One region of the Peribacillus sp. NPDC096448 genome, then DNA from elsewhere that is predicted to be linked to it. Evidence: riboswitches for the same ligand, from Rfam matches in the RefSeq annotation. Region 1 holds a riboswitch; each other region holds the start of a gene.

Region 1 (4,464 bases):
GTAGCTTCCGGTGAAGTTACGCCCCTTTCAGTACCAGCCAATTTACTAGTGTATCCGCTTAGGAAGTGGAACATTGCCTGTTCTTTGGAAAGCTTGCTGATTGGAGGCAGAACGCCTGAAGCATCAGCTGTTAAGAAAATGATTGTATTTGGGTGTCCTGCAATACTTGGGTTCACGATGTTATCGATCGCTTGCATTTGGTAAGCGGCACGAGTGTTTTCAGTCAATGAACTGTCATCATAGTTCGCTTCACGTGTATCCGGATCAACAACAACATTTTCCAATACAGCACCAAAACGGATCGCATCGAAAATTTGTGGTTCTTTTTCACGTGAAAGGTTGATCGTTTTCGCATAGCAGCCGCCTTCGATGTTGAATACGCCGTTAGAAGACCAGCCATGCTCGTCATCACCAATCAGTTTACGGCTAGTGTCTGCTGATAAAGTTGTTTTGCCTGTACCGGACAGTCCGAAGAATAAAGCGACGTCCCCTTCACGTCCTACGTTAGCAGAGCAATGCATTGGAAGGATTCCAGCCTCTGGAAGTAAGTAGTTCATGATCGAGAAGATCGATTTTTTCATTTCTCCTGCATATTCCGTTCCGCCGATCAAGATGGTACGGCGTTCAAATGAAACGATGATGAAAGTTTCGGATGTGGTTCCGTCCACTTCTGGGTCCGCTTTGAAGTTAGGTGCAGAAAGGATCGTGAATTCAGCTTCGTGACCTCTCAGTTCCTCTTCGTTTGGACGGATGAACAAAGTATGGGCGAATAGGTTATGCCAAGCATATTCATTAACAACACGGATGGGAAGACGTGATGATTCGTCTGCACCAGCGAAACCTTTAAAAACAAAAATCTCTTCTTTTGCTTTTAGGTAGTCAACTACTTTATTATATAGTTTATTGAACACATCTTCGGAAATCGGCTGGTTCACGGGACCCCAATCGATTTTATCTTTAACTGATGCTTCTTCCACGATAAACTTATCTTTAGGTGAACGACCAGTATATTTGCCAGTTTCAGCTTTAACCGCGCCGGTTGATGTTAAAACGCCTTCATTTCTGCTTAGTACTTTTTCGACCAATTGAGGAACTGATAGTTGAGTTTGCACATTGTTTCCTGTTAATAATTGGTGTAACTCATTAGAAACATCTACAGAATTCATATATGAGGTACCTTCCTTTGTTTGAGTTTTTAGATTACAATTAGTATAACACATTCATTCAATTAGTCTATACTATTTCTTTTAATTTGTGATTATTTTCAGCTGGACGCATTAATCATTTTAATCCGGCAGGAACCGAATCAGGATTATCGCATATACTATCATTAAGAAAAATTTATTTAAATAGGAAGTAAGTAAGCAATATATGTCTAATGGGAAAGTCAGGATGTCATTCCTTTTCGATGCTCCATACTTTATTATTAATGGCAATTTGCAACATTTCTATTCGTATTTTGCATTGTAAACCCCTTTAGGACGTTGTATCAACATGATTTTTCAAATGAACGCCATTCTGGGTGGAAATGTTCTTTTTAGAAAAGCATTGACAAATTCCAGCCAAATACGATATTATCTTAAATTGTACGGATTCTCTTATCCCGAGTTGGTGGAGGGACAGGCCCTTTGAAACCCAGCAACCTGCCATATTGAACTTGACTCCAAGACCGATCGCCGAAAATAAAGCGAAGGTCTTCAAGGAATAGTGGTGATGGTGCTAACCTGAGCAAGGTAAAAACCCTTGAACGATAAGAGTGAAAGGATAGAAGACAGAATTTTAAACCTTTCCTCATTTGCCAGGGAAGGTTTTTGTGTTTTTTATAAGTAATTCTGTGTCTATAGTCGAAACTAATGAGGGAAACGAGTTCCGTAAAAATCAGGCTTATGCCTACACCATACTAACTTCCAAGGAGGAAATATGATGTCAAAGAAACGTCTATTTACTTCTGAATCTGTTACAGAGGGCCATCCGGACAAAATTTGTGATCAGATTTCAGATTCCATTTTAGATGCTATCCTAGCTAAGGATGCAAATGCACGTGTTGCGTGTGAAACAAGTGTAACTACAGGTCTTGTGCTTGTTGCTGGTGAAATTACAACTTCAGCTTACGTGGACATTCCGCGTATCGTTCGTGATACGATTAAAGGAATTGGCTACACACGTGCGAAATACGGTTTCGATGCTGAAACTTGTGCCGTGTTGAGTTCCATCGATGAGCAGTCTGCCGATATCGCAGCTGGTGTCGATAAAGCATTGGAAGCTCGTGAAGGAAACATGTCAGAGGAAGAAATCGATGCAATCGGTGCAGGGGACCAAGGTCTAATGTTCGGATTTGCGTGTAATGAAACAGAAGAGCTTATGCCGCTTCCGATTTCATTGGCGCATAAACTTTCATTCCGCTTGTCTCAAGTTCGTAAAGATGAAACTCTTGCTTACCTACGCCCTGATGGTAAAACACAGGTAACTGTGGAATATGATGAGAATAACCGTCCTGTACGTGTAGATACGATCGTCATCTCTACACAGCATGATGCAGAAATTACGCTTGAACAAATTCAAGCCGATCTAAAAGAACATGTGATCAAAGCTGTTGTTCCAGCCGAGTTGATCGATGCAGATACTAAGTATTTCATCAACCCGACTGGCCGTTTCGTAATTGGCGGACCTCAAGGGGATGCTGGTCTTACTGGACGTAAAATCATCGTTGATACTTACGGCGGATACGCTCGTCACGGCGGCGGTGCATTCTCTGGTAAGGATGCTACTAAAGTTGACCGTTCTGCTGCATACGCTGCTCGTTACGTTGCGAAAAACATCGTGGCAGCCGGCCTTGCCGACAAAGCGGAAGTTCAATTGGCATACGCGATTGGTGTGGCAGAGCCTGTATCGATCTCCATTGATACGTTCGGAACTGGTACAGTTAGCGAAGAAGTCCTTGTTGACCTAGTTCGCGCTAACTTCGACCTTCGTCCAGCTGGTATCATCAAAATGCTTGACCTTCGTCGCCCAATCTACAAACAAACGGCTGCCTACGGACACTTCGGCCGTACAGATGTCGATCTTCCATGGGAACGCACGGACAAAGCAGAAACATTAAAAGCGCAAGCGTAATTCATATAAAAAAAGGTGTCTCGCAATTAGCGGGGCACCTTTTTTTATGGATTAATTTTGCCGTCTATCGGGAATAATTCAAGAAATCCCAAAGAAATTAAACTTAAAGGCCATACTCGTGAGTTAGAACAGTTTACTCGAGAGTTAGGAGCGAATACTCGTAACTTTCAGTCAATTACTCGTGCATTACTTTACTCGTTCCGCCGTTTTATAGTATTGACCTTTTTCGGCGTATTCGCGTACGATGCGCTCCATATCCTGACGATCTTCTTCGTTGATTTCGCGGATGACTTTAGCTGGACGTCCGAATGCCAACATGTTCGGTGGAATGACTTTACCTTGGGGAACGAGACTGCCGGCACCGATGAAAGCCCCTTCGCCGATTTCGGCTTCATCAAGTACGATCGATCCCATGCCGATTAAAGCTCCTTTGCGGATTTTACAGCTATGTAAAATGACCTGATGGCCAATGGTTACTTCATCCTCGATGATCAATGGATTATTGGGGCTTTGGTGCAGGACGCTGTTATCCTGTATACTGACTTTTTTTCCGATGATGGTTGGGGATACGTCACCGCGAATGACGGAGTTGAACCAGATTGATGTTTCGTCGCCGATTTTGACATCACCTGTGACGACAGCATTTTCAGCGATATAAGCGCTTTCAGCAATTTCAGGTTCTTTGCCTTTATACGGATAAATAATCATTTTCAATCATTTCCTTTCCGAAGTGAATGTTTTTATGTATTATTTTAATATACCGTATGCAAATACACTTGGCTATTTATAATAGCAATGTACAACTTGTTAGATTTCTTTTTTGTCGAAAATCATGAATATGGTTATAATTTATATATATTATTTCAACTATCATGGATCGTACACAACAAGTGAAAAGTGAAAGGGGGATTTCGAATGTGGAAATGGGAGACAGAAGGAGACGCAAAGGGCGTCATTGTCATCGTTCATGGGGCAATGGAACATCACGGACGTTATAAGTGGGTAACACAAATGTGGCTTTCAGCTGGATACCATGTCGTCATGGGCGACCTTCCTGGGCAGGGGATGACTACTCGCGCCTACAGGGGACATATCGATTCCTTTGATGAGTATTTGGACGAAGTGAAAAGCTGGATAGAAGAGGCTTACGAATATTCGTTGCCGGTCTTTTTACTTGGACACAGCATGGGCGGTTTGATTTCGATACGCCTTCTTCAGGAAGAGGAATGGGACATTGCAGGGGTGATTCTTTCTTCTCCTTGCTTGGGCCTCGTGACGAAGCCGCGGAAGTTCCTTACAACGCTCTCGCATGGATTGAACATCGTTATGCCTAAGTTCAGGGTAGACTCC
Region 2 (4,464 bases), on a different contig from region 1:
TTAAGGGTTCCAGTGGAAGGAAGCTTTAAAGATGAAATATATCCCCAGTCCGGAGCCGTTTTGGAAATGGACTGCACTGAAAATAAAAAAGCACTTCAGGAGTTCTTTGCAAAATAACAAGAATTTTGGAAGTCCATTTTATTATCGAAAGTGTTCGGATTTAATTATTGTATTATAGACCTCGCAAGAATAATTATTTAAAAAACGAGAGGGATACGAAATCCTTCTCGTTTTTTATCACCAATAAAGGAACCTGAATCAATTAACAAAATGCGGAATGTTTTTGAAGAAATCAGGTGTTATGATTCCGTTTTCGGTAATGATGCTTGTAATTAGGTGATTCGGTGTAACATCAAAGGCTGGATTGAAAGTCTTCACGTTTTCCGGAGCGATCCTTATACCTTGAATGAAGGTGATTTCAGCTTCATTCCGCTCTTCGATCGGGATGGATGTGCCGGATTCGATAGAAAGGTCGAATGTGCTTGATGGTGCGGCTACATAAAAGGGGATACCAAAGTGCTTGGCTAATATGGCCAATCCCAATGTCCCGATTTTATTTGCTGTATCCCCATTGGCCGCAATCCTGTCGGCCCCGACGATAATTCCATTTATTCGTTTCTGGTGAATTGTATGGGCAGCCATATTATCAGAAATTAAGGTGACATCAACCCCCGCTTGCATCAATTCCCAAGCCGTCAAACGCGCCCCTTGCAGGACAGGCCTGGTTTCACATGCATACACTTTTAGCGGAAAGTCCCTTTCTTTAGCCAGGTGGAAGGGAGCCAAGGCTGTGCCATACCGAGCTGTGGCGATTCCCCCAGCATTGCAATGCGTAAGAATGGAATCTCCTCTAGTGAATAGGGATAAACCATGTTCCCCGATTTTCCTGCACATTTCTTCATCTTCAGCAAAGATGGCTTTAGCCTCCGATACAAGTGCTTCCTTGGCAGTTGAAATGCTTTGCGCAGCCTGCAAGGTGTTCTCCATCCTCCTTAACGCCCAAAAAAGGTTGACTGCAGTTGGCCGGGAAGATGCGAGTTTTTCAATATGCCTCGTTACGTTTTTCTTGAATTCCCCTAATTCAGCGGTTGTTTCCTGTTTGGCACCAAGTGCAACACCAAATGCTGCCGTCAGTCCAATTGCTGGGGCACCGCGAACTTTTAATGTCAAAATGCTGTCATATACATCATTAACAGAATGAAGTTCAATAAACTCAGTTATGGAAGGAAGGGCTTGTTGATTTAATAATGTAATATGGGTATCATCCCATTGTACCGAATATGGTAAGGGTGCTAGTGTAGTCATGTGCAGGTCTCCTTTTAAATGGTTGAGTAAGATGGCAGTGTACGTTGCTTCAACGCTTCAATTATAGTTGGAACATCCAATTCCTCCCGTTTTTTAATTAAAAAAGAACCAATTTCCAATGTTGCCGTTTTGGCAGCGATCCTTGTTTCTTTATCTTCAATGACGTTTAAATCGGCTACATGGGAAAGGCCAATGGTTCGCCGAATCAGTTCGCAGCCTGCAAAACCGAATGCATCTTTTTTGAATTTTGTCAGTAAATAAGGCAGATAACCTTTCACATGGCGAAATGGGCTTTTATTTTGGCCTTCCCATAATTCGGTGTAAGTTTCTTCAAAGGCATTCCAAAATTCATGAAGGAGCGTGAAAATCTCTTCCCTTCCGACGCCATTTCGTGTTACTGCCTGAAAGAGAAGGTTGGCGGTGTATTGACCAAGGTCAAAACCAACTGGCCCATAAAAAGCGAATTCCGGATCAATAACCTTTGTTTCGGTTTCACTTGCAAATATACTTCCAGTATGTAAATCTCCATGAAGCAAGGCTTCCTGCTCGGTTTCAAAGCTTTGTTTCAGTTTGGCGACCTCAAGTATCACTTCTTGATCATTCCATATTTTTTGGGCGGCACCTGTCAATTCCACCTCGAAATCTCCCGGGAGTTCCTCAAAAAATGGATCCGTGAAAATAAAGACCTCAGTGATTTTGCAGAGTTCGGGATTCGTGAAATGTCGGGCCACCTCCTTTTTCGCAGAGGGTTCTAAATGATAATCGGATGTATAAAATGCCGTCTTCGCAACATACTCACCAATATGCTGTGAAAGCAATGGATATGAATCGCCATGGATCAATCCTGTTCTAACGATTTTCAAGTGCGATAAATCCTCCATTACTGTGATGGCAAGCTGTTCATCCGAATAATAGACTTGCGGTACGAATTCGGGGCAATAACTTCTGAAATGAATCAGCGCATTCGCTTCAATGGCTGCCCTTTTCAGTGTCAGCGGCCAGCTTTCACCAAGTACCTTGGCATAAGGGACCGCTTGTTTGATTATTAGTCCTTTGTTTGTGACCGTGTCTGTAATATGAAAAACATAATTTAAGTTTCCATCGCCGATTTCATTACATTTCAAACTTGCATCCGCATTGACCAACCCAAGTTTTTTTGCAAGGGTTATAGCTGTTTCGTTTGTCAATCTCTTAAAATTTGAATGGTTTTGAGTCATTCTTTTCCCCTCCAGATTCAAAATAAGAATAAAAAAGCCTCTTTCATATAGAAAGAGGCAGAAGTTTTGGCTTCGGACCTCTTATCTTCCAGAAAATGAATTCTGGTGGAATTAGCACCGTGCTCTGTGGATTTAATAATCCGGCGGAGGATCCGCCCCATTTCACAATGGTATTACAGTCGGTTGCTGGGCTTCATAGGGCCTTTATCCCTCAGCCTGCTCTTGATAAGAGTAAATGTTTTCTGAAATTTTAATCTTCGGGAAAATAATATCAACTTTTTAAATAGTTTGTCAATGGGTAAATTAATAAAAGTCTGGACGGCGATCTTCGAATACAGGTATTTTGTTACGTGCTTCCGTAACTTTGTTGAAGTCCAAGGTGCCTGTCAATAGTTCGTTTCCTTCTCCGGCTTCACTTACGATATTCCCCCATGGATCAATAATCAAGGAATGACCCGCAAATATATTATTGATATCCGAACCTGTACGATTAACGGCTACAACATAGGCTTGGTTCTCGATGGCACGGCTTATCAATAAGGCTCTCCAGTGATCGAGTCTCGGCTTTGGCCATTCAGCCGTAACGAATAGAACTTCCGCGCCTTGAACGGTATGGGCTCGCTGCCATTCAGGGAAACGAATGTCATAACAAACGAACCCGGCACATATTTTTTCATCAAGAGTAAATAAACCATCTTTTTCACCTGGCTGCAGGAAATGGTGTTCATCCATTAATTGAAATAAGTGAAGCTTATCATATTCTTTAATGAGCTTTCCGTGTTTATCGATGATGAGCATGGTGTTATAGATTCCCTTGCTTGTTTTTTTCGCAATGGAACCGCCGATGATGTGAATCCGGTGTTTCTGTGCCTGTGTTTTAAGAAATTCAATCGTTTTTTCTGCCTCTTGGTCTGCAATCTCATTCAGCCTGGTCAAATCGTATCCGGTTGTCCAAAGCTCTGGTAATATGACGATATCGGGTTCGGACCGAGCTGCTTTTTCCATCCATTGTTCTGCAACCTGAAAATTGATATCTGGTTGACCGAAGGCTATATCCATTTGAATACAAGCTATTTTCCACTTCATCGTTTAAAACCCCCACATGTAAAAAATGCTTTACAAGACTACGATAAACATATATCATTTGTGACTAGAATTTCAAGAAATTTCAGAGAAGGTGTATAAATGGTGCAATTCGAAAAATCCGGACTGCTTCAGGACCTGCCCAAGCAGTTTTTTGCTTCACTGGTCGCAAAAGTCAATGCGATCACGGAGCAAGGACATGATGTCATTAATTTAGGCCAGGGAAACCCTGATCAGCCGACGCCGGAACATATCGTCAAAAGTTTGCAGTCTGCAGCTGAAAAAACGACTAATCATAAATATTCGCCATTCCGGGGACATCAATATTTAAAAGATGCTGCTGCCGTCTTTTATGAACGAGAATACGGTGTCAAGCTGGATCCGAATAGTGAAGTGGCGATTCTCTTCGGGGGAAAGGCGGGTCTTGTCGAACTGCCGCAGTGTTTATTGAATCCAGGTGATACGATCCTTGTTCCAGATCCCGGCTATCCGGATTATCTTTCCGGTGTTGTTTTAGCCCAGGCAAAGACCGAACTGATGCCCTTGACAGAAGAAAATGATTTTCTTCCGAAATACGATGACATACATAAAGAAGTTCTTGATAAAGCCAAAATGATGTTCTTGAATTATCCGAATAATCCCACAGGCGCTTCTGCCACTGAAAGTTTCTTTGATGAAACCGTCTCCTTTGCAAAAGAACATTCAATTTGTGTGGTCCATGATTTCGCCTATGGGGCAATAGGATTCGACGGAAAAAAACCGAAAAGCTTTCTCCAGGCGGAGGGAGCGAAGGATGTAGGAGTTGAAATATACACTCTATCGAAAACATACAATATGGCAGGGTGGAGAGTCGGCTTCG
Region 3 (4,464 bases), on a different contig from region 1:
ACTTGTACTGAACGATTCTTGAGCAACCAATGCCAAACGGCGACGATATTCCCCACAGAAATATTTGTCCGTGCATAAGGAGATACATTTGCTTTTTTTAGCTATTCTATAGAAATATTAAATTTTTGTATTGGTAATTATACATTATCTCAATTATAATTTTTAAGAAAGATATTTCGGAATTTTTTAAATAAAGGAGAAATTATGTATACTCATCCGACTTTAAAATATTGGAATGGAAGAATTGATTCCCAAACTGACCTGGACAGCTTCAGATACCACCAAAGAGTGCGCTTGGCACCGATTTCGGAATTAGCCACCTCTTCCAATGCATCCAGAACTTTTGGACTGATTGGCTTTAAATGTGATGAAGGCGTCAAAAGGAATAAAGGCAGGATTGGTGCTGCCGAGGGTCCTGATCATATTAGGCAGTCGTTGGCAAAATTACCCTGTCATTTACCTTCCCAAACCGAGCTGGTGGATGCTGGCGATGTAATATGTGAAAGTACAGAGATGGAGGCCGCCCAATCTCAACTGGGATCAGCTGTTGCCCGGATATTGGAGAGTAAAGCGATTCCCATCATACTTGGGGGAGGGCACGAAACCCTGTATGGCCATTATCTTGGGATTAGGCAATCCATTGGATCAAAAGCTAGATTAGGGATTATTAATATTGACGCTCACTTTGATATGAGGCCTTATGAAAAAGAAACTTCATCAGGGACGATGTTTAAGCAGATTTTGGACGAAGATCAAAGTTGTGGCTATTTATGTGTCGGAATTCAGAAGCAGGGGAATACGAAGGCGCTGTTTCAAACTGCCGAGAGCAGTAATGTCGACTACATATTGGAAGAAGATTTGTCATTGAACGAAATGGATGAAACGAAGCGGAGGATAAATGAATTCGCTAAGGAAAATGACTATATCATCCTTACATTATGTACGGATGTTATTGATTCAGCCTACGCACCTGGGGTAAGTGCACCATCGCCGTTTGGACTGGATCCGAAATTGGTCCGTGCCATTATTAGGCATATCGTATCGAATGAAAAGATCCTTTCCTTTGATATCTCGGAAGTGAACCCTTCGTTGGACGAAAATAATAAGACCGTTACATTGGCAGGGCATTTAATAAATGAGGTTTTGCTGCATTTTAAATAATGGACATGGAATAGGGGCAACTCCAATTCGGTCCTTCCAGAAAGGGAGTTCCTTTTCGTACCGACTGTTGGGGCTTTCCTCAATGCTATTTCCATAATCAATTATCAGTATAGAAGCGAAACACCTTTGACAGCGCCCAGACTGTCCATGAATCATTCATGGACAGTCTTTTTTGCGCTTTCTTTACAAGGATTTAGGGTCCCGGGCATTGCTTCGTTCGACTAACCCTTTAAAGTATAAAGGCATGTAGATTCTCCAAGACTCTGCTAAGTTCAATACTGATACTTGTAGGTTTTTGGTTTATAATAACAACCATCTAGCCTTTTGAGGAGGGGTTCCATGAATGAGTATAAAGTAACGGTCAGGAATGGCAGTACCTTAATTTTGTCGGAAATCATTAAAGCTGAAGACGAAAGAGAAGTCCTTGGCACTCTTTTGATTTCCAGTGAATTATTTAATCAACCATTTACCGACATCAGGATTTTAGAACGCTGATTTGTGCCTGCCCGTTCCATTTGATACACTGTAAGAAATCTTAATACGGTAGGCGATACTATGTGTGGACGTTTCACTCTTTTCACTGACATAGAAGAAATAAAAGAACGGTTTGATATTCAAGGATCATTTGATGAGGAATACCAATTCAGCTACAATATTGCTCCTTCCCAATCCGTGCTCTCCGTCATTAATGATGGGGAAAGGAATCGACTTGGATATCTTCGGTGGGGACTCATTCCTTTCTGGGCAAAAGACGTAAAAGTGGGCTACAAAATGATCAATGCCAGAGCGGAAACCATTGCTGAGAAAGCAAGCTTCAGGAATGCGTATGAGAAGAAGAGATGCTTGATAATCGCTGACTCTTTTTATGAATGGAAGAAGACGCCAGAAAGAAAAATACCGATGCGAATAAAACTGAAGAATCATGCTCCATTTGGAATGGCCGGTCTCTGGGAATCCTGGAAATCTCCTGAAGGCATCAGCATTTATTCGTGCTCCGTTATAACAACCGTGCCTAATGAGCTAATGACCAGCATTCATGATCGCATGCCTGTCATCCTTAAACCGGAAGATGAAAAAGATTGGTTGAATCCTTCCATTAATGATCCTGCTTATCTGCAACAGTATTTAAAGTCATTCGATTCGGAACAGATGGAAGCATTTGAAGTATCGACTGATGTGAACTCGACTAAAAATAATTCACCTAACCTAATCCAACAAATTTGCTGAGAGGTCATTAGACCTCTAGGACTGTAGACAACTTGATGAAAATCGAGTTTGTCTACATTTTTTTTGTTTGTACAATTTGAACGTTGATCTCCTCTCAAGAAACTCGCTTTCCGCGGGTGGTCCTCCCTCGGCGCCTTTGCGCCTGCGGGGGCTCGCCAGGACTCGCTTTTCCCACAGGAGTCTCGCACACCCGCTCCAACCAACTTTGTTCTCTTTATGAACAGTAAGGAGTGCATGTGAAATACTTTAAAATTAACCCTTGCGAAAATAGACAAAATGCTGTACTGTTATATTTGCTTTTCAAAACGACTTTCGATGTCACTTTCACAAACTCAGATGGTTTCGGCAAGTTTTCAGCCCGGTACTTTTCTGGCAGGCATCGTAATTTTTGATAAATTATATAATGTAATCTTCTTATCAAGAGAGACGGAGGGACTGGCCCGAAGATGTCTCGGCAGCGGACTTAAATGGAGTGCTGTGCCAAATCCAGCAGGCTGATTTTTGCCTGAAAGATAAGGAGGGTGTTTTTTATAAATTAAAAGACCTCTTCTTGCTGTTAAATAGAAGGGGTCTTTTTTATGCCAGTTTTTTGCTACAGCTCCATGACTGGATAATCAGGTAGGTTCAAATTGGAGTTATTTGCGAAAACTGTTAATAGAATAAGAGCTGTGACACATGTCGCGGGAAAAATAAAAAGAGGTGTACATCATGAGTGCAAACAATAAAGGGAATCCATGGGCATTGATCCCATTTGTCGTATTTTTAATTTTATTTATTGGATCCGGAATCATCACTAAAGATTTTTATTCATTTCCGGTGATTGTAGCGATTTCAATTGCATCGGCAGCTGCATTGGCGATGAATCGGAAAGAGTCATTCAATGAAAAGGTTGATATCTTCTGTAAAGGTGCCGGGGACGCCAATATTATGTTAATGGTTATCATTTTCCTTTTGGCCGGAGCTTTTGCCGAAGTTGCCAATGGCATGGGGGCAGTTGAATCAACCGTGAATCTTGCCTTAGCCGTTTTTCCCCAAAATCTATTAATGGTAGGGATTTTCATCATCGCTTGTTTTATTTCTCTATCCATGGGGACAAGCATGGGAACGATTGTTGCCTTGGCACCTATCGGGGTAGGGATTAGTGAGCAAACAGATATTTCACTTGCCCTTTCAATGGCGGCCGTTATTGGTGGTGCGATGTTTGGGGATAACCTTTCATTCATTTCAGATACGACAATCGCTGCTGTTCGAACGCAGGGAACGAAAATGAAGGATAAGTTTAAAGTGAATTTTTTCATCGTTTTACCTGCAGCCATCATCACATGTGCCATCCTAGGAATTTTAACGATGGGTGAACAAGCTGACATCTCCCAACAGTCTTATGATTGGGTGAAGATTCTTCCATATCTTTGCGTATTGATCACTGCATTGGCAGGAGTCAATGTGTTCCTGGTCCTTTCCATCGGAATCGTATTTGCCGGAATTATCGGGTTGGCCGATGGAAGTTATCAACCGTTGGGTGTCATTCAAAAAGTTGGGGAAGGAATGGCGGGAATGTATGAAATTTCCTTCCTTGCCATTTTAATTGCAGGTATGGTAGCTGTAATTAAACATAATGGTGGCATCGATTATCTACTTCACCTTGTGACCCGAAATAGCAAATCAAAAAGAGGGGCGGAATTCAGCATTGCGGGGCTTGTTGGTTTAACGAACCTTTCAACGGCAAATAACACGATTTCGATTATCATTGCCGGTCCACTTGCCAAAAATATTGCTGAAAAGTACGGGATTGATCCGCGTAAATCGGCGAGCGTGCTTGACATTTTTGCATGTTGTATCCAAGGGTTGATCCCATATGGAGCACAACTGCTTGTTGCAGCAGGGGTAGCAAAGATTTCTCCGTTAAGCATCTTGCCGTATTCATATTACCCAATCCTGATTGGACTTTGTGGCGTCATTGCCATCCTGATTGGTTTTCCACGGTTTCAGCCGGGAAATGATGGATCGAAGAACTAAAAGTTAAAACAAAGTTGATTGGAGCGGGTGTGCGAGACTCCTGCGGGAAAAGCGAGTCCA

Evidence for each region. A riboswitch is a leader RNA that binds a small molecule or an ion and turns the genes downstream of it on or off. The one in region 1 is predicted to bind S-adenosylmethionine.
Region 2: another riboswitch for S-adenosylmethionine. It lies ahead of mtnK (S-methyl-5-thioribose kinase); the one in region 1 lies ahead of metK (methionine adenosyltransferase).
Region 3: another riboswitch for S-adenosylmethionine. It lies ahead of ACIQ0C_RS16690 (Na+/H+ antiporter NhaC family protein); the one in region 1 lies ahead of metK (methionine adenosyltransferase).

What each region holds. Positions count from the first base shown of each region.
Region 1 is NZ_JBIWEU010000012.1:158,324-162,787, reverse strand. Features, by position in the region: gene pckA (phosphoenolpyruvate carboxykinase (ATP)) at 1-1,166, opposite strand, end outside; SAM riboswitch class I at 1,596-1,757, shown strand; gene metK (methionine adenosyltransferase) at 1,921-3,114, shown strand; gene ACIQ0C_RS20120 (gamma carbonic anhydrase) at 3,301-3,819, opposite strand; gene ACIQ0C_RS20115 (alpha/beta hydrolase) at 4,030-4,464, shown strand, end outside.
Region 2 is NZ_JBIWEU010000002.1:58,358-62,821, forward strand. Features, by position in the region: gene ACIQ0C_RS04195 (LCP family protein) at 1-117, shown strand, start outside; gene mtnA (S-methyl-5-thioribose-1-phosphate isomerase) at 259-1,305, opposite strand; gene mtnK (S-methyl-5-thioribose kinase) at 1,320-2,522, opposite strand; SAM riboswitch class I at 2,601-2,754, opposite strand; gene ACIQ0C_RS04210 (carbon-nitrogen family hydrolase) at 2,826-3,608, opposite strand; gene ACIQ0C_RS04215 (pyridoxal phosphate-dependent aminotransferase) at 3,708-4,464, shown strand, end outside.
Region 3 is NZ_JBIWEU010000009.1:188,471-192,934, forward strand. Features, by position in the region: gene hutG (formimidoylglutamase) at 205-1,161, shown strand; gene ACIQ0C_RS16680 (hypothetical protein) at 1,501-1,656, shown strand; gene ACIQ0C_RS16685 (SOS response-associated peptidase) at 1,717-2,388, shown strand; SAM riboswitch class I at 2,800-2,907, shown strand; gene ACIQ0C_RS16690 (Na+/H+ antiporter NhaC family protein) at 3,097-4,404, shown strand.